Aquabacterium sp. OR-4: one gene and its partner. The main gene of each other region encodes a partner of the protein of the gene in region 2 in a complex. Links are inferred from orthologs where the notes say so. Each region holds a gene or a part of one and is shown on either strand. Other genes may lie near its edges.

Region 1 (11,106 bases), on a different replicon or contig from region 2:
GCCGCCACGCCGACGGTCGGCTGAACTGGCAGGCCCTGGCCAGCCCGGCGGCCGCGGCCGCCAGCAATGGCCCGCACGGCCAGGCTGCCGCGGCACCAGCCGCGGCATCGGCCTCTGAGCCAGCCACGCCCCCCGCCACCGCAGCACCCGGCGACTGGCAGTTCTCGCTCGAACGCCTGCAACTGCAGCGCGGCATGCTGGACTGGCGCGACGCCACGCTGCCCGGCACGCCGCACTGGCAGCTGGCCGGGCTGGCGCTGCAGGCCGACGGCCTGCGCTGGCCCGCGCTGTCCTCGGTGCCGGTCACGCTCGACGCCACGCTGCAACACCAGGGCCAGGCCCTGGGCCGCCTGGCGCTCGAGGCGCAGGCCGGCCAGCAGGCCGCCAGCGCCAGCCTCACGCTGAGCGATCTGCAGCTGGCCGCCGCCGCGCCCTACCTGGCGCCGCACCTGCGGCCACGGCTCGATGGCCGCCTGAACCTGCGCGCCCAGCTCGACTGGCGCCGCGGCACGCCGGCCGCGCGCCTGGTGCTGGCCGTGCCCGAGCTGCGCCTCGAGCAGCTGGCGCTGCGCCAGCCCGCACGGCCGGGCCAGCGCGCCAGCCCGCTGGCCGGCTGGCAGGCCCTGACCGTGCACGACGCGCAGTTCGACCTGCAGGCCCGCCGCGCCCACCTGGGCCGGGTGCGCCTGGCGGGCCCGCAGCTCGGCGTGGTGCGCGCGGCCGATGGCCAGCTCAACCTGCAGCAGTGGTGGCGGGCCGACGCGGCGGCCCCCGCCGGCCGGGCCGGCCCAGCGCGCCCGCCTCCGGTGCCGGCCACGGCCACGGCCACAGCCACAGCCAAAGTGGCCACTGCCAAGGCGACCACAGCCAAGGCGGCCACCAGCCCGGCAAGCCCTGGCGCCCGACCTGCCCCCGCCCCGCCGGCCGCCGGCTGGCAGTGGGCCCTGGACGAACTGGCGGTGGACGGTGGCCGCCTGCAGTTCACCGACCTGGGCGTGAGCGATGCGCCCGGCGAGCCGCTGCGCCTGGCACTGGCCCCGCTGCGCCTGCGGCTGCGCCAGGCGCAATGGCCGCCCGCCAGCGGCCGGGCGACGATGCCGCTGCAGATCGACACCCGCCTGGGCGTGCCCACCGCCAGCGACGACCCCATTGCCGCCGGCCGCCGCGCCGCGCCGCTGGGCGGCGAGCTGCGCTGGGCCGGCCGCCTGGGCCTCAACCCGTTGCGTGTCGAGGGCCGGCTGCAGGCGCGCAAGCTGCCGCTGCACCTGGCCGAGCGCTACGCCGCCGAGGCGATGGGGCCCTTGACCCTGCTGCATGCCGAGGCCGACCTGACCGCCCGCCTGGCCCTGCGCCAGCAGCCCGCTGGCTGGCAGCTCGATACCGGGGGCGAGCTGCGCCTCGACGATCTGCACCTGCACAGCCGGCCCGAGGCCGGCGGCCGCCTGGACGCGGCCAGCGAACTGCTCAGCTGGCAGTCGCTGGCGCTGAACGGCCTGCAACTGTCGCTGGCGCCCGGCGCCCGGCCACGCCTGACCGTGGCCGAGGCCGCCTTGACCGATTTCTACAGCCGGCTGGTGATCACCGAGGACGGCCGCTTCAACCTGCGCGACATGGCCGCCGCGCCCGATGGCGCGACGGCGGCTGCACCCGCTGCACCTGCTGCGGCATCGGCTGAACCTGCGGCAGCCAACGCGGCGCCCGCCGCATCGGCCGCATCGAACGCCGCAGCCACACCGCCCACACCACCCGCTTCGGCGCCCGCGGCGGCCTTTCCGATCGCGCTCGAAGTCGGCGCCACGCGCCTGGTCAACGGCCGGGTCGATTTCACCGACCGCTTCATCCGCCCGAACTACAGCGCGCGCCTGTCGGCGCTGAACGGCCAGCTCGGCACGCTGCGCTCCGACACGCGCGAGATGGCCACGCTGACGCTGTCGGGCCGTGCCGCCGACACCGCCACACTCGAGATCAGCGGCCAGCTCAACCCCACGGCCCAGCCGCTGGCGCTGGACATCCGCGCCCGCGCCAGCGACCTGGAGCTGGCGCCGCTGTCGCCCTACGCCGGCAAGTACGCCGGCTACGCCATCGAGCGCGGCAAGCTGAGCATGGACGTGCACTACCGGATCGAGCCCGACGGCCGGCTGGACGCCAAGAACCAGGTCATCCTCAACCAGCTCACCTTCGGCGAGCGCGTCGAGTCGCCCGACGCCACCCAGCTGCCGGTGCGCCTGGCCATCGCGCTGCTGAAAGACCGGCACGGCGTGATCGACATCAACCTGCCGGTCTCGGGCAGCCTCGACGACCCGCAGTTCAGCGTGGGCGGGCTGATCTTCAAGGTCATCGTCAACCTGCTGGGCAAGGCCTTGACGGCCCCGTTCTCGCTGCTCAGCGGCGGCGGCGGCCCCGACATCAGCCAGGTGCAGTTCGAGCCCGGTGTGGCCCGCGTGACGCCCGCCGGCCAGCAGGTGCTCGACAAGGTGGCGCAGGCCCTGCTCGACCGGCCGGCCTTGCAGATGACCGTGGCCGGCGCCGCCGACCCATTGAGCGAGCGCGAGGCCTGGCAGGCGGCCACGCTGGAAGCCCGCCTGCTGGCCGAACACCGGCGCGCCCAGCGGCGTGCCGCGCCCGCCACGGCAGCGACCGCAGCACCGGCAGCGGCCGCCGCATCTGCATCTGCATCGGCATCCGCCGCCGCCTCACCCATCGCCGAGGCGCCACCGATCCCGGGTGACGAACGCACCCGCCTGCTGCGCGAGCTGTACCGCAACAGCGCCCTGCCCGACCGGCCACGCAATCTGGTGGGCCTGCTGCGCGAACTGCCGGCCGCCGAGATGGCGGCACGGCTGAAGGCCGGCCTGGTGGTCAGCACCGAGGTGATGCGCGAGCTGGCGCTGCAGCGCGGCCTGGCGGTGCGCGACGCGCTGGTGGCCCGCGGCCTGCCGGCCGAGCGCCTGTTTCTGGCCGCCCCGCTGCTGCGCGCCTCGGGCGAGGATGACGCCGCCTGGGTGCCCAGCGTCAAGCTCACGCTGGCCCTGCCCTGACGCGGCGCCGGCCGGTGCCCCCCCCTCTTGAAAGCCGGCAACCGAACCCTATAATCGTTTTGCTAGCACTCACAAGGTTTGAGTGCTAACACCCGGACACAGGCCTCGCCTGGCCGGCCCCTCTAGCCGTTGAATGGGCCCCGCCCGCTGCGGCGCCCGTTCGTTCAAGCTGATCTGAGATCCCCAAGGAGATACGATGAAACTGCGTCCGTTGCATGATCGAGTGATCGTCAAGCGCCTGGAACAAGAGACCAAGACCGCTTCGGGCATCGTCATCCCCGACAACGCCGCCGAGAAGCCCGACCAGGGTGAAGTGCTGGCCGTCGGTCCGGGCAAGCGCAATGACAAGGGCGACTTCGTGGCCCTGAACGTGGCCGTGGGCGACCGCGTGCTGTTCGGCAAGTACAGCGGCCAGACCGTCAAGGTCGATGGCGACGAACTGCTGGTGATGCGCGAAGAAGACCTCTTCGCCGTCGTCGCCAAGTAAAGCCACTGCGCGGCGCGCTGGCGTCGTTGCGCGGTGCTCGGAATCCTCACGTAGCGCTGCTACGTTCCGGTTCCTGCGCTCCGTGCGCCTAGCCAGCCCGCTGCTCGCTACGCTTTCCTTCCCGACGACAGTGCGGTGAAGGAAGGCCAGAACCCAACATCGAAATTTCGGAGTTATTCACATGGCAGCCAAAGACGTCATCTTCGGTTCCGACGCCCGTCACCGCATGGTGGAAGGCGTGAACATCCTGGCCAACGCGGTCAAGGTCACGCTGGGCCCCAAGGGTCGCAACGTGGTGCTCGAGCGCTCGTTCGGCGCCCCCACCGTCACCAAGGACGGTGTCTCGGTGGCCAAGGAAATCGAGCTGAAGGACAAGCTCCAGAACATGGGCGCCCAGATGGTCAAGGAAGTGGCTTCCAAGACCAGCGACAACGCCGGTGACGGCACCACCACCGCCACCGTGCTGGCCCAGGCCATCGTGCGCGAAGGCATGAAGTACGTGGCCGCCGGCATGAACCCGATGGACCTGAAGCGCGGCATCGACAAGGCGGTCACCGCCCTGGTCGCCGAGCTGAAGAAGGCCAGCAAGGCCACCACCACCTCGAAGGAGATCGCGCAAGTCGGCTCGATCTCGGCCAACAGCGACGAATCCATCGGCACCATCATCGCCAACGCGATGGACAAGGTGGGCAAGGAAGGCGTCATCACCGTCGAAGACGGCAAGAGCCTGGACAGCGAACTCGATGTCGTTGAAGGCATGCAGTTCGACCGCGGCTACCTGTCGCCCTACTTCATCAACAACCCCGAGAAGCAGGCCGCCCTGCTGGACAACCCGTTTGTTCTGCTCTTCGACAAGAAGATCAGCAATATCCGTGACCTGCTGCCCACGCTGGAGCAGGTGGCCAAGGCCGGCCGTCCGCTGCTGATCATCGCCGAAGAAGTCGAGGGCGAAGCCCTGGCGACGCTGGTGGTCAACACCATCCGCGGCATCCTGAAGGTCGTGGCCGTCAAGGCGCCTGGCTTCGGCGACCGCCGCAAGGCCATGCTGGAAGACATCGCCATCCTGACGGGCGGCAAGGTCATCGCCGAAGAAGTGGGCCTGACCCTCGAGAAGGTGACCCTGGCCGACCTGGGCCAGGCCAAGCGCGTGGAAGTGGGCAAGGAAAACACCACCATCATCGATGGCGCCGGTGCCGCTGCCGACATCGAAGCCCGCGTCAAGCAGATCCGCATCCAGATCGAAGAAGCCACCAGCGACTACGACCGTGAGAAGCTGCAAGAGCGCGTGGCCAAGCTGGCCGGCGGTGTTGCCGTGATCAAGGTTGGCGCGGCCACCGAAGTCGAGATGAAGGAAAAGAAGGCCCGCGTCGAAGACGCCCTGCACGCCACGCGCGCTGCGGTGGAAGAAGGCATCGTCGCCGGCGGCGGCGTGGCCCTGCTGCGTGCCCGTCAGGCCGCTGGCACCATCAAGGGTGACAACGCTGACCAGGACGCCGGCATCAAGCTGGTGCTCAAGGCCATCGAAGCGCCGCTGCGCGAGATCGTGGCCAACGCCGGTGGCGAGCCGAGCGTGGTGGTCAACGCCGTGCTGGCCTCGTCGGGCAACCACGGCTTCAACGCCGCCAACGACACCTATGGCGACATGATCGAAATGGGCATCCTGGACCCGACCAAGGTGACCCGCACCGCGCTGCAGAACGCCGCTTCGGTGTCGAGCCTGATGCTCACCACCGAGTGCATGGTGGCCGAGGCCCCGAAGGAAGAAGCAGCCGGCGGCGGCATGCCCGGCGGCATGGGCGGCATGGGCGGCATGGGCGGCATGGACATGTAAGTCCAGCCCGCAGGCCAGCGCTTCGGCGCCGGCCTGCACCGGCACGCATTGCCACAACGGGCCACCTTCGGGTGGCCCGTTGCATTTCCGGCGTTCGGGCCGCGTCGGCCCGCTGATAATCCCTCTGCCATGCACCGCCAGCCCACGCTGAACGACTTCATCGACGACGAACTGCTGCGCGCGCCGATGAGCTTCGACCGCGTGATCGACGCGGTGCTCGACCGCTGGCGCCTGCGCCTGCCCAGCCACGACCGCCACGACGCGCAGGCCGACCGCGTGCTGCAGCAAAGCCGTGGCGATGTGGTGAACACCGCCACACGCACGCTGCGCCGCGGCACCGAGCCGCCCGCGGCGGCCACCACCAGCAGCCCGCGCGCCACCGGCGCGCCGCGCGAGCTGGCCCTGATCGGCGACGACGACGTGGCCGTCGACATCGAGATCGCGCACTGCGTCGAGGCCATCCGCGTGCGCGCCGAGGGCGAGCTGCGCGAGCTCACCACCTACACCTCGGGCCTGGTGGGCGACCACAACGTGGCCCGCGACACCAATCCCTTCGGCCCCGAGCCCTACACCCGCGCGCTGTGGGAGGGCGTGCGCACGCTGCCGCTGTCGCGCCAGGCCCATGCGGCCTTCATGCGCGAGGCCGCGCATCCGCTGGCCGAGGCCCTGCGCCTGGCCTATGCCGGCGCGGTGGCGCGGCTGCAGGAGCAGGGCGTGGAGCCGGCCGCCCACCGCACCATCATCTACAGCAGCTCGGCCTGGGGTGCGCGCCTGCCGCGCTACCGGCCGCCGGCCGACCTGTCGGCGCTGCAGGCACCGCTGTCGCCGGCCAGCACCGGCGTGCCGCCCCGCCTGCCGGCCGAGCCGCCCGGCGCGCCCGAGTCGCGCGGCGAGCGTGGCGCACCCGATCTGCTGACCCAGCTGTTCGAGGCGGTGGTGCAAGACCCGGCCATGCCGCCCGAGCTGCCGCCGCTGCTGCTGCGCCTGCATCCGCTGGCCGACCGCCTGGCGGTGCAGGACCGCTCGCTGCTGGTGCTGCACGAGCATGCGCTGTGGCGCTTCATCGACACCGCGGTGCACCAGGTGGCGGTGGCCACCGCCGCCGAGCGCCCGCGCATGCTGGGCCTGGCCCGCAACCTGATCGATCACCTGTGCGCCGAGGAGCAGACCGACCCCTCGCGTTTTGCCTGGGCCACCGAGCGCCTGGCCGCCAGCCAGCGCCATGCGCTGGACCAGGCCCTGGCCGCCGCCGCGCCGCTGATCGAGCGCCTGCTGCGCATCACGCGCGAAGAGGCCGGCCCCAGCACCTCGACCATGCCGCTGGACGTGGGCTCGCTCGACACCGTGCCGGCCGAGCTGCTGGAGGCCGATCCGGCGCTGGCCGCCGACAGCGCCAGCGGCCACCTGCACCAGGCCGTGCCGGGCAGCCACTGGCGGCTGTACCTGCAGGGCGACTGGCGCACGCTGCAGCTGCTGTGGGGCGACGACGGCGCCGGCCTGTGGCTGCTGCGCGAGCCGGCCGCCGACCGCCCCTGGGCGCTGCGCGCCTCGGCGCTGGACCAGCTGGCGCGCGAGCACCTGGTGCAGCCGCTGCACATGCGCTCGCTGGTGCGCCGGGCAGCCAGCCGCATGCTGGGCGCGCGCCACTGATGCGCCAGCCGGGGCGCTGGCCACGCAGGGGCGGCCTGGCCGCCGCGGCCGTGGCCATGGCCCTGCAGTGGCCGGCCAGCCATGCGCAAGTGCCCGGCAGCACGCCGGCCGCACCGGCAACAGCGGCAACAGCGGCAACAGCGGCAACAGCGGCAACAGCGGCCACAGCGGCCGCACCGGCCACACCGCCCACGCCGGCCACATCCGACACCAGCGCACCCGCACTGCAGCGCCCACGCATCGGCCTGGTGCTGTCGGGCGGGGGCGCACGCGGCCTCAGCCATGTGGGCGTGCTGAAGGTGCTGGAGCAGCTGCAGGTGCCGGTGGACGTGATTGCCGGCACCTCGATGGGCGCCATCGTCGGCGGCCTGTATGCCAGCGGCATGCGCGCGGCCGAGATCGAGCGCGAGCTGTCGGCCGTCTCGTGGGGCAGCCTGTTTGCCAACCGCATCGAGCGGCGCGAGCTGTCGCAGCGCCGCAAGGAAGAAGACTACGAGATCTCGCCCCTGATCGAGCTGGGCTGGCGCGACGGCGAGCTGCGGGCGCCGATCGGTGCGGTGTCCAGCCGTGGGCTCGAATCGCTGCTGCGCCGCTTCACGCTGCCGGTGCGCCATGTGCGGCACTTCGACGCGCTGCCGATCCCGTTTCGCGCCGTGGCCACCGACATGGAGACCGGCGCCGCCACCATCCTCGACCAGGGCGACCTGGCGCTGGCGCTGCGCTCGTCGATGAGCGTGCCCGGCGTGTTCTCGCCCACCGAGGTGGCCAGCCGCGTGCTGGGCGATGGCGGCCTGGTGAACAACGTGCCGGTGGACGTGGCCCGTGCGATGGGCGCCGACATCGTGATCGTGGTCAACATCGGCACGCCGCTGGCCGGCCGCGAGACGCTGGCCTCGGCGGTGGGCCTGACCGGCCAGATGATCAACATCCTCACCGAGCAGAACGTGCAGCGCAGCCTGGCCACGCTGACGTCGCGCGACCTGCTGATCACGCCGCAGCTGGGCACGCTGACCTCGGCCGACTTCGACCAGGCGCCGCGCTTTGTGGCACTGGGCGACGCCGCGGCGCGCGGCCTCAGTGACCGCCTGGCGGCGCTGGCCCTCGACGCCCGCGCCTACGCGCACTGGCAGCAGTCGCACCCGGTGCCGCCCACGCCGGCGGCACGGCTGGCCCAGGTGCGGGTGGAAGGCACCCAGGTGGGCAACCCCGAGCGCCTGGTGAAGCTGCTTGAATCGCAGGCCGGCCAGGCCTTCGACGCCGCACGCGCCGAGCGCGACACCCGCCGCCTGGCCGCCGGCGGCGACTACACCCGCAGCGACTACCAGCTGCTGCCCGCCGACCCCGGCGTGGTGGGCGGCGACACGCTGGTGTTCGATCTGGAAGACAAGCCCTGGGGCCCCAGCTACCTGCGACTGGGGCTGGACATGGGCACCGACTTTGCCGGCCACAGCAAGTTCAACCTCAAGCTCAGCCACAACCGCCACTGGCTCACCCGCACCGGCACCGAGTGGCGCAACCGCCTGCAGATCGGCGAGGTGCCGCAGATCGCCACCGAGCTGTATCACCCGCTGGCCTGGAACGACTCACCCGCCAACGACTGGTTTGCCGCCGCCAACGCCGGGCTCGAGCGCCGCCTGCTGCAGCGCTATGACAGCAGCAGCGGCCAGGCCCTGGCCACGGTGCTGCTCAACACTGCACGCCTGGGGCTCGACATCGGCCAGCCCTGGGGCGAGTTTGGCGAGCTGCGGCTGGGCTGGTCGCGCCAGGTGCTGCAGGGCCGCACCGAGCTGGTGGCGGCGGCGCTGGGCGTCGGCGGCCAGGTGCGCGCGCGCTGGGTGGAAGACGGCATCCGCGCCCGCGCGGTGGTCGACCAGCTCGACTTCGCGGTGTTTCCGCAGCGCGGCTACCGCGGCGAGCTGCAGCTGGTGCTGGGCCAGCTGGGCGGCGATCTGCGCGGGCGCTTCACCCGCATCGAGGCCGAGGGCACCGCGGTGCGCAGCTGGGGCCGCAACACCTTCACGCTGCACCTGCTGGCGCAAAGCGCCGACGCCGATGGCGGCACGCTGCTGCAGCGCTACACGCTGGGCGGCTTTCAGCGCCTGTCGGGCTACCACGACGGTCAGCTGATCGGCAACCATGTGCTGTTCGGCCGCTTGGGCTGGTACCGCCGGCTGAGCCAGACGCCGGTGCTCACCCGCGGCTTTTTCATCGGCGCCACCGCCGAGCTGGGCAATGCCTGGGAGCGCGGCGGCCAGATGAAGCTCAGCGGCCTGCGCAGCGGCTACAGCCTGTACCTGGGCGCCGACACCGGCATCGGCCCGCTCTACCTGGGCATCACCCACGCGCCGCGCGGCAGCACCGGCCTGGCCCTGTTTCTCGGCCGGCCCTGAAGCAGCGCTAAGCCAGCAAGGCCTTCAGGTGCGCGATCACCCAGGCCGGCTGCTCGTGCACGATCCAGTGGCTGGCCTGCGGGTGGCGGTGCACCGTGAGCTCGGGCACCCACTGCTGCAGCCCGTCCAGCAGGCCGGGCAGCAGGGCGTGGTCGGCCTCGCCCCACAGCAGCGTGGTGGGCACGCTCACCCGCACCACCGAGTCGGGCAGCTGCAGCTGCGCCAGCGCCTGGTCATGCGGGCCGGTGGGCGGGCGCAGCGGCGAGGCGCGGTACCAGTTCAGCGCGCCGTCCAGGCCCTGCGACCACACCGCACGGTGCTGCGCCCGCAAGGCCGGCGTGAGCCAGTGCGCATCGCCAAAACGCTCGAGCATCGCCAGCAGCGCGGCAAAGCCGTCGGCCGCCAGCCGCGCCGCCGCATCGGGCTGCACCAGATCGTGCATGTAGGCACTGGCCGCGCGCTGCGCCGGGCTGGCCAGCAGCTCGCGGCGAAAGGTGGCCGGGTGCGGCGAGTTCAGGATCACCAGGCGGCGGATCAGCTCGGGCCGCAGGGCGGCCAGGTTCCAGGCCACGCCGCCGCCCCAGTCGTGCGCCACCAGCAGGTCGAGCGGGCGCTCGGCGCTGACGCCCAGGTGTGCCAGCAGCGCCAGCGCATCGGCCACCAGATGCCGCACGCGGTAGGCGGCCACCTCGGCCGGCGCGCTGCTGCCGGCGTAACCGCGCTGGTTGGGGGCCAGCGCATAGGCCTCGGGGGCCAGCGCCAGCAGCACCTCGTCCCAGGCGAACGCGGCTTGCGGAAAGCCGTGCAGCAGCAGCACGCGGCGCGCCGCATCGGGCCGGCCGGCGGCGCGGCAGGCCAGGCTGACCGGCTGAGGCTGGCTGCCCGGCAGCGGCAGGTCGAACTGGGAGATGGCATCGCGCATGCGCCGCAGTGTGCGGGCCGGCGCGCGGCCGGCGCGTCAAGCGGGGGACAGCCGGCCAGCGCCGGGCGGCCGCCCGGCGCGGCCGGCCCGCCGTGCGCCCGCACCGCTCACAGCGTGGGCGGCAGCTCCTGCACGTCGAAGTCATCGCCCAGCGCCGAGGGCTCCCAGCCCTGCAGCGCACCCAGGCGCCAGCCGTGCAGCACCTGCGCCGCGTCGGCCACGCCCTGGCGCTTGAGCGCCGAGAACAGCGACACGGCGATGTCGGCATCGTCGGTGGCCAGCTCGGCCAGCACGGCCTGCGCGGCGGCCAGCGACTGCGCGGCCTCCACCCGGGTGAGCTTGTCCGACTTGGTCAGCAGCACCAGCAGGCGCACCTCGCCGCCGGCCACACGCTCGGCCACGAAATCGAGCAGCTGCTGGTCGAGCGGCGTGAAGCCGTGGCGGCTGTCGACCATCATCACGATGCCGGCCAGCGGCTCGCGCTCGACCAGGTAGTCGGCCATCACCTTCTGCCAGCGCTGCTTGTCGCTGCGCGACACCGCGGCATGGCCGTAGCCGGGCAGGTCGACCCAGCGGGCATCGGCAGCCTCGCGCGGGCCGACCTCGAACACGTTCAGGTGCTGGGTGCGGCCCGGGGTCTTGGACGCGAAGGCCAGGCGCTTGTGGTCGGCCAGGGTGTTGATGGCGGTCGACTTGCCGGCATTGCTGCGGCCCACGAAGGCCACCTCGGGCAGCACACCCGGCGGCATCTGGTTGAGCTTGCTGGCGGTGATGAAAAAGCGCGCGCT
Region 2 (11,143 bases):
CAGGGCGGACGGGCCGATCGGGCCGATGAGACGGCAGACCACGTAGACGGTCGCCCAAGCGACAGATAAGCAAACGGCCGCCCAAGCGGTCGATTGGAGGGCTGGCCTGGACGATTGTGCAAGCCTTTGTCCAAATTGGCAGGCCTGTGCCGATGGGTCTGGATGATCGGGCAAGCATCGGCGAGCTTCCGGCTCGCGCCGGGGCGGCCCGCTGCCTACGCTGGCAGGCCTGTTCGACGATCAACCTGCTGGAGCCCTGACCATGACCTCTCTTTCGAGCCACCGCCCCTATCCGCGCCGCCGCCTGGGTGGCCAAGACCTCGAGGTCTCGGCCATCGGCCTGGGCTGCATGGGCATGTCCGATTTCTACGGCCCGGCCGACGATGCGCAATCGCTGGCGGTGCTGCACCATGCGCTGGACATCGGCATCAACTTTCTCGACACCGCCGACATGTACGGCGTTGGCGCCAACGAGCGCCTGCTGGCCCCGCTGCTGGCGGCACGCCGCCACGAGGTGGTGCTGGCCACCAAGTTCGGCAATGTGCGCGCGCCCGACGGCGCGATGCTGCGCATCGACGGCAGCCCGGCCTATGTGAAGAGCGCCTGCGATGCCAGCCTGCAGCGCCTGGGCGTGGACCACATCGACCTGTACTACCAGCACCGGGTGGACAAGAGCGTGCCGATCGAGGACACCGTGGGCGCCATGGCCGACCTGGTGCGTGCCGGCAAGGTGCGGCACCTGGGCCTGTCGGAGGCCGGGCCCGAGACGCTGCGCCGCGCGGCCGCGGTGCACCCCATCGCCGCGCTGCAGACCGAATACTCGCTGTGGACGCGCGATGTCGAGGCCCAGATCCTGCCCACCTGCCGTGCGCTGGGCATTGCGCTGGTGCCCTACAGCCCGCTGGGCCGCGGTTTTCTCACCGGCGCCATCCGCAGCGCCGAGGCCCTGGCGGCCAACGACTGGCGCCGTGCCAACCCGCGCTTCCAGGGCGACAACCTGGGCCACAACCTGGCGCTGGCCGATGCGGTGAGCGCCTTGGCGCAAGGCCACGGCATGACACCCGCCCAGCTGGCACTGGCCTGGCTGCTGGCGCAGGGCGACGACATCGTGCCCATCCCCGGCACGCGCCGCGTGCAGCGGCTCGATGAAAACGCGGACGCCGCGCACCGTCCCCTGAACGCTGCGCTGCTGGCGGCGGTGGAGGCGCTGCTGGCGGTGCAGCCGGTGGCCGGCACGCGCTATCCGGCGGCGGCGCTGGCCAACCTCAACCTGTGATCCCGGCGGCCCCGCGCGGCGTCAACCCAGGCCGAGAAACCGGCCCATGCGCTGCAGCTCGTCGTCCAGCGCCGCGCGGTAGCCGGCCTCGCGTGGCGGCTTGCCGGCCACATAGCCCAGCTCGGGCGTCAATGCGCCGCCTTTCACCGCCAGGTTGCCCCAGCCGATGACCTGGTCGCGCCACAGCAGCGGCAGCGCGTAATAGCCGCGCAGGCGCCTGGGCGCCGGCGTGTAGGCCTCGAAGCGGTAGGCCCAGCCCCACAGCGCCTCGAAACGGCGGCGGTCCCACACGATGGGGTCGAAGGGCGCCAGCAGGCGCACGCTGTCGTCCACCCGGTGGCGGCGCGAGGCCGGGTTCTCGCCGGCCGGCCACAGCCAGTCCACGCCGTCCACCCGGGCGCTGGGCAGCCGGGCCCTGGCGCGGGCCAGCGCGGCGGCGCGCTCGCCCGCCCACTGCGGCGCGCCGCCGCGCAGGTGGCTCACCAGCTCGCCCAGCGAGCGCGCCGGCAGCGGCGCGTACTTGGCCAGGATCACGTCCACCAGCGCGTCCATCGCCGCGGCGGTGTCGGCTGCCGGCGGGTGGGCCTCGCGGGCGGCATACAGGCGCACGCCGCCCTCGCGCCGGGCAATGCGCAGCAGGCCGCGGTAGTGCATGCCGTCCAGCAGCTGGGTGCTGGCATTGCTGCTGCCGCCGAACCAGTTCTTCGTCTTGCCGTGGGCAAACTGCGCATCCACCTCGCGCGGGTGCACCACGCCGCGCTGGTGCACGAAGGCCAGCACCTCGTGCGCCTGCGCCCAGCGCGCCTGCGGCCACACGGTGCGCGGGGTGCGCGGATGCATCAGCGCCGCCGTGGCGCGCGGCAGGAAACCGTAGTTGACGAAGAAGTCTTCCTCGATGCCCAGCCGCGGGTAGCGCGCCTCCAAGTCACCGGCGCGGTAGCCGGCCACGCGGTGGCGCAGCGTGAGGTCTTGGGCGCGGGCCGGCGCACGGATCGGGTCGGCCTGAACGAAGCCCAGGCGGGCAATCGCCCGGGGCAGCGTGGTGGGCGTGAACAGCGTGCGCGCCACGGCATGGCGGCGCAGGTGCTCGAGGGTGATGGCGGCAGCGGCGGGCATGGCGGCAAGCGTAACCGGCCGGCCGCTGGCGCCCGCCGCGCTGGCGGGCGGTGACAATGGCCGCACCCTCCCCCTCTTGTGCACCGCGCCATGACGAAGCCGATCGGAACCCCGCTGTCCCCCAACGCCACCCGCGTGATGCTGCTGGGCAGCGGCGAGCTGGGCAAGGAGGTGCTGATCGCGCTGCAGCGCCTGGGCGTCGAGACCATTGCGGTCGACCGCTACGACAACGCCCCCGGCCAGCAGGTGGCCCACCACGCGCGCACCATCACGATGAGCGATCCGGCCCAGCTGCGCGCCCTGATCGAGGCCGAGAAGCCCGACCTGGTGGTGCCCGAGATCGAGGCCATCGCCACGCCCGAGCTGCAGGCGCTGGAAGCCGAGGGCAAGGTGCGCGTGATCCCCACCGCCCGCGCCGCGCGCCTGACGATGGACCGCGAAGGCATCCGCCGCCTGGCCGCCGAGACGCTGGGGCTGCCCACCAGCCCCTATCAGTTCTGCGACTCGCTGGCCGAGCTGCAGGCGGCGATTGACGGGGGCATCGGCTACCCCTGCATCGTCAAGCCGGTGATGAGCAGCAGCGGCAAGGGCCAGAGCAAGATCGACTCGGCCGCCGATGTGCAGAAGGCCTGGGACTACGCGATGGCCGGCGGCCGGGTCAGCCACGGCCGCGTGATCGTCGAGGGCTTCATCGACTTCGACTACGAGATCACCCAGCTCACCGTGCGCGCGCCGGGGCCCGACGGCCAGGTGCAGACCCACTTCTGCGAGCCCATCGGCCACATCCAGGTCAGCGGCGACTACGTGGAAAGCTGGCAGCCGCACCCGATGTCCGCCACCGCGCTGCAGCGCTCGCGCGAGATCGCCCAGGCCATCACCGACAACCTGGGCGTGGGGCTGGACGGACAGCCCTCCGGGTGGGGCCTCTTCGGCGTGGAGCTGTTCGTCAAGGGCGACGCGGTGTGGTTCAGCGAGGTGAGCCCGCGCCCGCACGACACCGGCATGGTGACCCTGATCACGCAGTGGCAAAACGAGTTCGAGCTGCATGCGCGCGCCATCCTGGGCCTGCCGGTCGACACCACGCTCAAGAGCCCCGGTGCCAGCGCGGTGATCTATGGCGGCGTCGATGCGCAGGGCATCGTGTTTGACGGCGTGGCCGACGCGCTGGCCGTGCCCGGCACCGAGCTGCGCCTGTTCGGCAAGCCCGAGAGCTTTGCCAAGCGCCGCATGGGCGTGGCGCTGGCCCACGATGGCGACGTGGCCGTGGCCCGCCAGCGCGCCAAGCTGGCCGCCGGCAAGGTCAAGCCGCGCACGGCCTGAGCGGCGTTGGCGCCGGGTAGCGGCGGGCCGCAGCGCCCGCCGGCCTGTCTGCCTGCCCGCCTGCCGGCGCCGTCACCCCTGCGACCCCCGGGCACCGGGCCGGGCCTTCACAATCGCCAGCCATGCCTGCCGCCATCCACACCCGCGCGACGGACCCGTTCGACGGCCTCACCGTGCTCGAGCGCGGCTGGCTGTCGTCGAACAACCTGCTGATCCACCCGGCGCGCGGCGAGGCCGGCGCGCTGCTGGTGGACGCCGGCCATGTCAACCATGCCGGGCAGACGCTGGCCCTGGTGCGCCAGGCGCTGCGCGAGGCGCCGCTGGCCGGCATCGTCAACACCCATCTGCATTCTGACCACTGCGGTGGCAATGCCGCGCTGCAGGCGGCCTTTGGCGCGCCGCTGCGGGTGCCGCCAGGCCAGGCGCAGCAGGTGCGCGACTGGTTCGACGCCGCGCCCGCCGTGGGCGCCGACGGCGTGGGCCTCAGCTGGGACGGCACCGGCCAGCGCCTGGCGCCGTTTCGCCCCGATGGCGTGCTGCCGCCCGGCGAGCCGCTGCTGGCCGGTGGCCGCGAATGGCAGGTGCTGCCCGCACCGGGCCACGACCCCGACTCGGTGATGCTGTTCGATGCCGCCCACGGCCTGCTGGTGTCGGCCGACGCGCTGTGGGAGCACGGCTTCGGCGTGGTGTTTCCCGAGATCGAGGGCGAGCCCGGTTTTGACGACGTGGGCGCGGTGCTCGAGCAGATCGCCGCGCTGCCGGTGCGCTGGGTGGTGCCCGGCCATGGCGCGCCGTTCAGCGACGTGGGCGCGGCGCTGGCGCGCGCGCGCTCGCGCCTGGCCGGTTTTCAGGCCGACCCGGCCCGCCATGCCCGGCATGCGGTGAAGGTGCTGCTCAAGTACCACCTGATGGAAGAGCGCGCGCAGCCGCTCGCGGCCCTGCTCGACTGGGCCGAGGCCACGCCGCTGCTGTGCAGCACCTGGGCGCAGCACCCGCCGCGCGGCGTGGCGCGCGCACGCGACTGGCTGCTGCAGCTGCTGCACGAGCTGGCCGCGGCCGGCGCGCTGGCGGTGGACGGCGCGATGGTGACCGACCGCGCCTGAGCGCCCGGGGCTCAAGTTGCCGCCCGGGGCGGCCGATACACAGACTCGATGGTCCGGCTTGGCCGGCGCCCTGTTGTCCATTGAGCGCGCGCAAAAACACCCATGTCCGAAGCCCCCACCCTGGCCGCCAAGCTCTTGTTGCTGGAGCACGACCCGCGTCACTACCAGACACTGTGGGATCTGGCCCAGTCGCTGGGACTGGTGGCGTTGCCGCGCAGTGCCACCGATGCCCTGCCCACGCTGGCCCAGCACAAGGACCTGGGCGGCGTGATGCTGGCCGAAGACCTGCCCTGCGAAAGCGGCGATGCCCTGTCGCTGGCCCGGGCCATCCACCGCCAGCGGCCCGAGCTGCCGATCTTTCTGCGCCGCACCGGCGATGCGCCGCTGGCCGATGACCTGAAGCTCAGCCTGGCCCATGCCTGGACCGGGCTCGACACGCTGCGCGAGGCCCTCAACAAGAGCCTGTTCAGCCTGCGCTACCCGCCCGAGCTGGTCAATGGCGTGGTCGAGCTGACCTCGGGCGCCATCCGCTCGATGTTTCCGAATGCCCAGGTCGACAACGAGCCGCCCTATGTGGTGCACGACCGCATCATCTTCGGCCAGGTGTCGACGCTGATCGCGCTGGAAAGCACCTGGTGCCGCGGCTACATGATGCTGCAGACCGAGGAGAGCGCGCTGCGCCAGGGCATGCTGCAGGGCTTTGGCTACGAAGGCGTGGGCGGCGACCTCAACTTCCGCGAGCTCAACAACCTGCTGGGCGAGACCACCAACCTGATCTGGGGCGCGTTCAAGAACCGCTACATCCCGCCGCAGGCCTTTGCCACGCAGCAGACCCAGGTGCCCATCGTCATCAACCACGAGCAGAAGTACATCTCCTTCGGCTCGCAGGACCCGCAGCTGTGCATCCGCTACCAGCTGTCCGATCCGCGCCGGCCGGGCCTGCCGCCGCTGGTGATCGTGCAGCGGCTGATCTTCAACCTGCTCTGGTCACCCGAGAAGTTCACCGAGTTTTCAGCCGCCCCGCCAGAGGCCGGCGGCACCGGCGAGCTCGAACTGTTCTGACGCGGCAGCAAGCGCCGCGCTCCACACCCACTACACCGTCCGTCAGAGGTACCCACATGGCCAACGTCCTGGTCGTCGACGACTCCAGCACGATGCGTGAGATCGTCTCCACCTTCCTCAGCCGCAACGGCTTCGACGTGGCCGTGGCCAGCGATGGCCGCGAGGGCCTGGCGCAGCTGGGCAAGTTTCCGGACATCCGGCTGATCGTCAGCGACATCAACATGCCCAACATGGACGGCCTGACCATGGCCGAGAAGATCCGCACCGAGCTGGGCAACAAGGACGTGCGCATCGTCATGCTCACCACCGAGGACAACAGCGCCATCCGCGCGCGTGGCCGCGAGGTGGGGGTCACCGGCTGGATCGTCAAGCCCTTTCGCGGCGACGCGGTGCTGGGCCCGTTCCGCAAGTTCTGCGGCATGGCCTGAGCGCGCGGCCGCGGCCATGCAAAAGGGCGGCCCGCGGGCCGCCCTTGCTGTTGGTGCCGCGGGCGCGCGTGGCGCCCGGCGCGGTGCTTACTTCAGGCCCGCGGCCTCGCGCAGCGCGGCAGCCTTGTCGGTGCGCTCCCAGGTGAACTCGGGCTCGTCGCGGCCGAAGTGGCCGTAGGCGGCGGTCTTCTGGTAGATCGGGCGCAGCAGGTCCAGCATCTGGATGATGCCCTTGGGGCGCAGGTCGAAGTGCGCTTCCACCAGCTTGGCGATCTCGCTGTCGGGGATCACGCCGGTGCCTTCGGTGTAGACCGTGATGTTCATCGGCTTGGCCACGCCGATGGCATAGGCCACCTGCACCTGGCACTGCTTGGCCAGGCCCGCGGCGACCACGTTCTTGGCCACGTAGCGTGCGGCATAGGCGGCCGAGCGGTCGACCTTGCTCGGGTCCTTGCCCGAGAAGGCACCGCCGCCGTGCGGGCAGGCGCCGCCGTAGGTGTCGACGATGATCTTGCGGCCGGTCAGGCCGCAATCGCCCTGCGGGCCACCGATCACGAAGCGACCGGTCGGGTTGACCAGGTAGCGCGTCTCCTTGATCCACTCGGCCGGCAGCACCGGCTTGATGATCTCCTCGATCACGGCGTCGATGAAGCTCTGCTTCATCTTGGTGGGCGTTTCGCTCTGGTCGGGGCTGTGCTGGGTGCTGAGCACCACGGTGTCGATGCTGTGCGGCTTGCCATCCACATAGCGCATCGTCACCTGGCTCTTGGCGTCGGGACGCAGGAAGGGCAGGCGGCCGTCCTTGCGCAGCTGCGCCTGGCGCTCGACCAGGCGGTGCGCGTAGTGGATCGGCGCGGGCATCAGGCTGGGCGTCTCGTTGCAGGCGTAGCCGAACATCAGGCCCTGGTCACCGGCGCCGGTGTTCAGGTGGTCGTCGCTGGCGTGGTCGACGCCCTGCGCGATGTCGTTGCTCTGCTTGTCGTAGGCCACCAGCACCGCGCAGCCCTTGTAGTCGATGCCGTACTCGGTGTTGTCGTAGCCGATGCGCTTGATGGTGTCGCGCGCGACCTGGATGTAGTCGACATTGGCCTGCGTGGTGATCTCGCCGGCCAGCACCACCAGACCGGTGTTGGTCAGGGTCTCGGCGGCCACGCGGCTGCGCGGGTCTTGCGCGAAGATCGCGTCGAGGATCGCGTCGGAGATCTGGTCGGCCACCTTGTCGGGATGGCCCTCCGACACGGACTCGGACGTGAAGAGGAAGTCGTTCGCCATTCAATACACTCCAGTGATGTTGAAAAACGCGTCGCCGTTTCAACGTCAAGGAGGCGGCGAACGCTTTAGCGGTGTTTGGCGTGCGCGGTGCCCGAAGGCGCCAGGCTGCACGGCGTGGACTTGCACCACGCATCGCCCCGCAAGTTGTCCTTTAACTCGGCGATTGCGCCCATTATAAGAAGCATGCTGTCGCTGATGCGCTGGTTAGGCCGGCTTTCCCTGATCAATTTGCAGCGGCTTGGCAGTGCGCTGGGCTGGCTGGCCTATGCGCTGTCGGGCGCCTACCGGCAGCGCCTGCGCGCCCATGTGCAGCAGGCCGGCTTCGGCCCGGTGGTGCGGCGCCAGGCCGTGGCGGCGGCCGGCCGCATGGTGGCCGAGCTGCCCTGGCTGTGGCTGCGCCCGCTGGACCGGCCGCTGGGTGCGCGGGTGCAGTGGCAGGGTGCGGCGCTGATCGAGCAGGCGCTCGACGCCGGCCGCGGCCTGGTGCTGCTGACGCCGCACCTGGGCAGCTTCGAGGTCTGCGCGCAGGCCATTGCCGAACGCTGGGGCCAGCGCACCCGGCTTACCGCGATGTACCGCCCGGCGCGTCAGCCATGGCTGCGCACGCTGCAGGAAACCGCACGCAACCGCCCCGGCCTGGCCACCGCACCGGCGGCGCTGGCGGGGGTGCGCCAGATGATCCGCGCGCTGCGCCGCGGCGAGTGCGTGGGCGTGCTGCCCGACCAGGTGCCGCCCGAAGGCATGGGCGTGTGGGCGCCGTTTTTCGGTCGTCCGGCCTACACCATGACCCTGGCCTCGCGCCTGGTGCAGCAGACCGGCGCCGCCTGGCTGCTGATCTGGGCCGAGCGCCTGCCGCAGGGGGCCGGCTGGGTGCTGCGGGTGAGCGAACCCAGCGCCGCGCTGCCGGCCACCGCCAACAGCGACGCCGCGCTGCAACTGGCCTGCGCCAGCGCGCTGAACGACGAGATGGCGCGCCTGATCGCCCAGCAGCCCGGCCAGTACCTGTGGGGCTACCACCGCTACAAGCAGCCGCGCCGTGTGCAGGCCGTCACCGGCGAGGAGGCCGCATGAGGGCGCCACACCGGGCTGGGGCCGGGTTGCCGCGCAGCGCCGCGCCGGGGGCGCTGCGGTGAGCGCCGGCCGTTCGGCCAGCGCCGCCGCGCAATGGGGCGCGCGCCTGCTGCTGGGCCTGCTGTGGCTGCTGCACCTGCTGCCGCTGGGCGTGCAGGCGGCCATCGGGCGCGGGCTGGGCCGCAGCCTGTATGCGCTGGCCGGCAGCCGGCGCCGGGTGGCGCTGCGCAACATCGCGCTGTGCCAGCCGCAGCTGGACGACGCCGCGCGCGAGCGGCTGGCGCGCGAGCACTTCCAGTGGCTGGCGCGCAGCCTGCTGGAGCGCGGCCTGCTCTGGTATGCCTCGCACGCGCGCTTGCGCCGGCTGATCCATGTGGAAGGCGAGGTCGACTGGGCCGAGCGCCACCCCGACACGCCGGTGATGTGGCTGGTGCCGCACTTCGTGGCGCTGGACGTGGCGGGCGTGGCCACGCAGCTGTTCCAGCGCCGCCAGGTGGGCTCGATCTACCAGGCGCAGAGCAACCCGGTGTTCGATGCCGCGATGCGCCGTGGCCGGCTGCGCTTCGGCCTGGGCCAGGTGTTCTCGCGCGGTGAGCGCGCGCTGCCGCTGATCCGTGCGGTGCGTCAGGGCTGCGTGTTCTTCAACCTGCCCGACATGGATTTCGGCGCGCGCGATGCGGGCTTCGTGCCCTTCTTCGGCGTGCCGGCGGCCACGCTGCTGGCGCCGGCGCGCATGGCGCGCTCGCTGCGCATGGTGGTGCAGCCGGTGGTGGCCGAGCTGTTGCCCGGGGGCCAGGGCTACCGGGTGCGCTTTCTGGCGCCCTGGACCGACTTTCCGGGTGACGATGACCTGGCCGCGGCGCGGCGCATGAACGCCTGGATCGAGCACGAGGTGCTGCAGCAGCCGGCGCAGTACCTGTGGGTGCACCGGCGCTTCAAGACGCGGCCGCCGGGCGAGGCCCCGCTGTACTGAGCGCGCCGGCCTGGGTGCGCCGGCCCGCCGGCAGCGGCCCGGCGCCAGACCGCAGCGGCCGTTGACCGCAGCGGATAATGCCGCGATGCGATTGACTTTCACCAAGATGCAGGGCGCGGGCAACGACTTCGTCGTGCTCGACGCCACGCGCGCGCCGATCGAGCTCACGCGCGAGCAACTGCGCCGCCTGGGCGACCGCCGCTTCGGCGTGGGCGCCGACCAGATCCTGATGGTCGAGCCGGCGCGCAGCGCCGAGGTCGACTTCCGCTACCGCATCTTCAACAACACCGGCGACGAGGTCGAGCACTGCGGCAACGGCGCGCGCTGCTTCGTGCGCTTCGTGCACGAGCGCGGCCTGACCACGCAGCGCACCGTGAAGGTCGAGACGGTGAACAACCGCCTCGAGCTGACGCTGCAGGACGATGGCCGCGTCACGGTGGACATGAACCGCCCGATCTTCGAGCTCGATCGTGTGCCCTTCGATGCCCAGGGCCTGGTGCCGCGCCTGGAGGGTGGCAACGGCGGCTTTGCGCTGTGGCCGCTGGACGTGGGCGAGGGCCGGCGCGTCGAGGTGGCGGTGTTGTCGATGGGCAATCCGCATGCGGTGCAGCGGGTGGGCGATGTGCGCGAGGCGCCGGTCACGGCCCTGGGGCCGCTGGTGGAAACGCACGCCCGCTTTGCGCGCAAGGTCAATGCCGGCTTCATGCAGGTGCTGGGCCGCGACGAGATCGCCCTGCGCGTGTGGGAGCGCGATGCCGGCGAAACCCTGGCCTGCGGCACCGGCGCCTGCGCCGCGGTGGTGGCGGGCATCCGCCTGGGCTGGCTGGACCGGCGTGTCAACGTGCAGGCCCGCGGCGGCCTGCTCACCGTGGAATGGCCGGCCGACGACGCCAGCGTGCGCATGACCGGCCCGGCCGAAACCGTGTACCAAGGAGAGATCGAACTGTGAGCATCGAAGGCGCGATCACCGAGAACGACATTGCCAACTACCTGGCCAACACGCCCGGGTTCTTCGAGCGCCATGCCGAGCTGCTGGCCAGCATCCAGCTCACCAGCCCGCATGGCCAGCGCGCCGTGTCGCTGCAGGAGCGGCAGATGGAAATGCTGCGCGAGAAGATCAAGGGCCTGGAGCACCGGATCATCGAGATGATCCGCCATGGCAACGAGAACATGGCCATCGCCGACCGGCTGCACCGCTACACCCGGGCCATCATGCTGGTGCGTTATGCCGGCAACATGCCCGACGTGCTGCTGTCCACGCTGCGCCACGAGTTCCTGATTCCGCAGGCCACGCTGCGCCTGTGGGGCATGGACGAGGCCTACGACGACCTCACCTACACCCAGGGCGTCAGCGACGACACCAAGGCGCTGGTGGGCAGTCTGGCGCTGCCCTATTGCGGCCTGAACTCGGGCTTCGAGGCAGTGGGCTGGCTCGAGGACGCCGGCACCGTGCAGTCGGTGGCATTGATCCCGCTGCGCAGCGGCCTGGCCGACGAGCCCTTCGGCCTGCTGGTGCTGGGTT

Evidence for each region.
Region 1: the proteins of metK (region 2) and groL are in contact, whole or in part, in a cryo-EM structure (PDB 8P4O), measured with the Escherichia coli proteins. The link is inferred for Aquabacterium sp. OR-4 from one-to-one orthologs.

The regions. Positions count from the first base shown.
Region 1 is NZ_JAOCQD020000002.1:1,610,505-1,621,610, forward strand. Bases 3,177-6,031 are described here. They hold groL (chaperonin GroEL), read left to right. Parts: upstream 3,177-3,706; coding sequence 3,707-5,356; downstream 5,357-6,031. Other genes in these bases: groES (co-chaperone GroES), read left to right, coding at 3,235-3,525; N4G63_RS19375 (DUF1631 family protein), read left to right, coding at 5,486-6,031. In the rest of the region: N4G63_RS19360 (DUF748 domain-containing protein), read left to right, coding at 1-3,038; more of N4G63_RS19375, read left to right, coding at 6,032-7,006; N4G63_RS19380 (patatin-like phospholipase family protein), read left to right, coding at 7,063-9,396; N4G63_RS19385 (alpha/beta fold hydrolase), read right to left, coding at 9,404-10,318; yihA (ribosome biogenesis GTP-binding protein YihA/YsxC), read right to left, coding at 10,426-11,106.
Region 2 is NZ_JAOCQD020000003.1:16,792-27,934, forward strand. Bases 5,486-8,377 are described here. They hold metK (methionine adenosyltransferase), read right to left. Parts: upstream 7,578-8,377; coding sequence 6,393-7,577; downstream 5,486-6,392. Other genes in these bases: N4G63_RS22165 (chemotaxis protein CheX), read left to right, coding at 5,486-5,877; N4G63_RS22170 (response regulator), read left to right, coding at 5,934-6,305; N4G63_RS22180 (lysophospholipid acyltransferase family protein), read left to right, coding at 7,761-8,377. Also shown: N4G63_RS22145 (aldo/keto reductase), read left to right, coding at 263-1,276; N4G63_RS22150 (DNA glycosylase AlkZ-like family protein), read right to left, coding at 1,298-2,392; purT (formate-dependent phosphoribosylglycinamide formyltransferase), read left to right, coding at 2,483-3,712; N4G63_RS22160 (MBL fold metallo-hydrolase), read left to right, coding at 3,835-4,815; more of N4G63_RS22165, read left to right, coding at 4,918-5,485; more of N4G63_RS22180, read left to right, coding at 8,378-8,648; N4G63_RS22185 (LpxL/LpxP family acyltransferase), read left to right, coding at 8,707-9,621; dapF (diaminopimelate epimerase), read left to right, coding at 9,707-10,570; N4G63_RS22195 (DUF484 family protein), read left to right, coding at 10,567-11,143. UniProt on the Escherichia coli protein: Catalyzes the formation of S-adenosylmethionine (AdoMet) from methionine and ATP.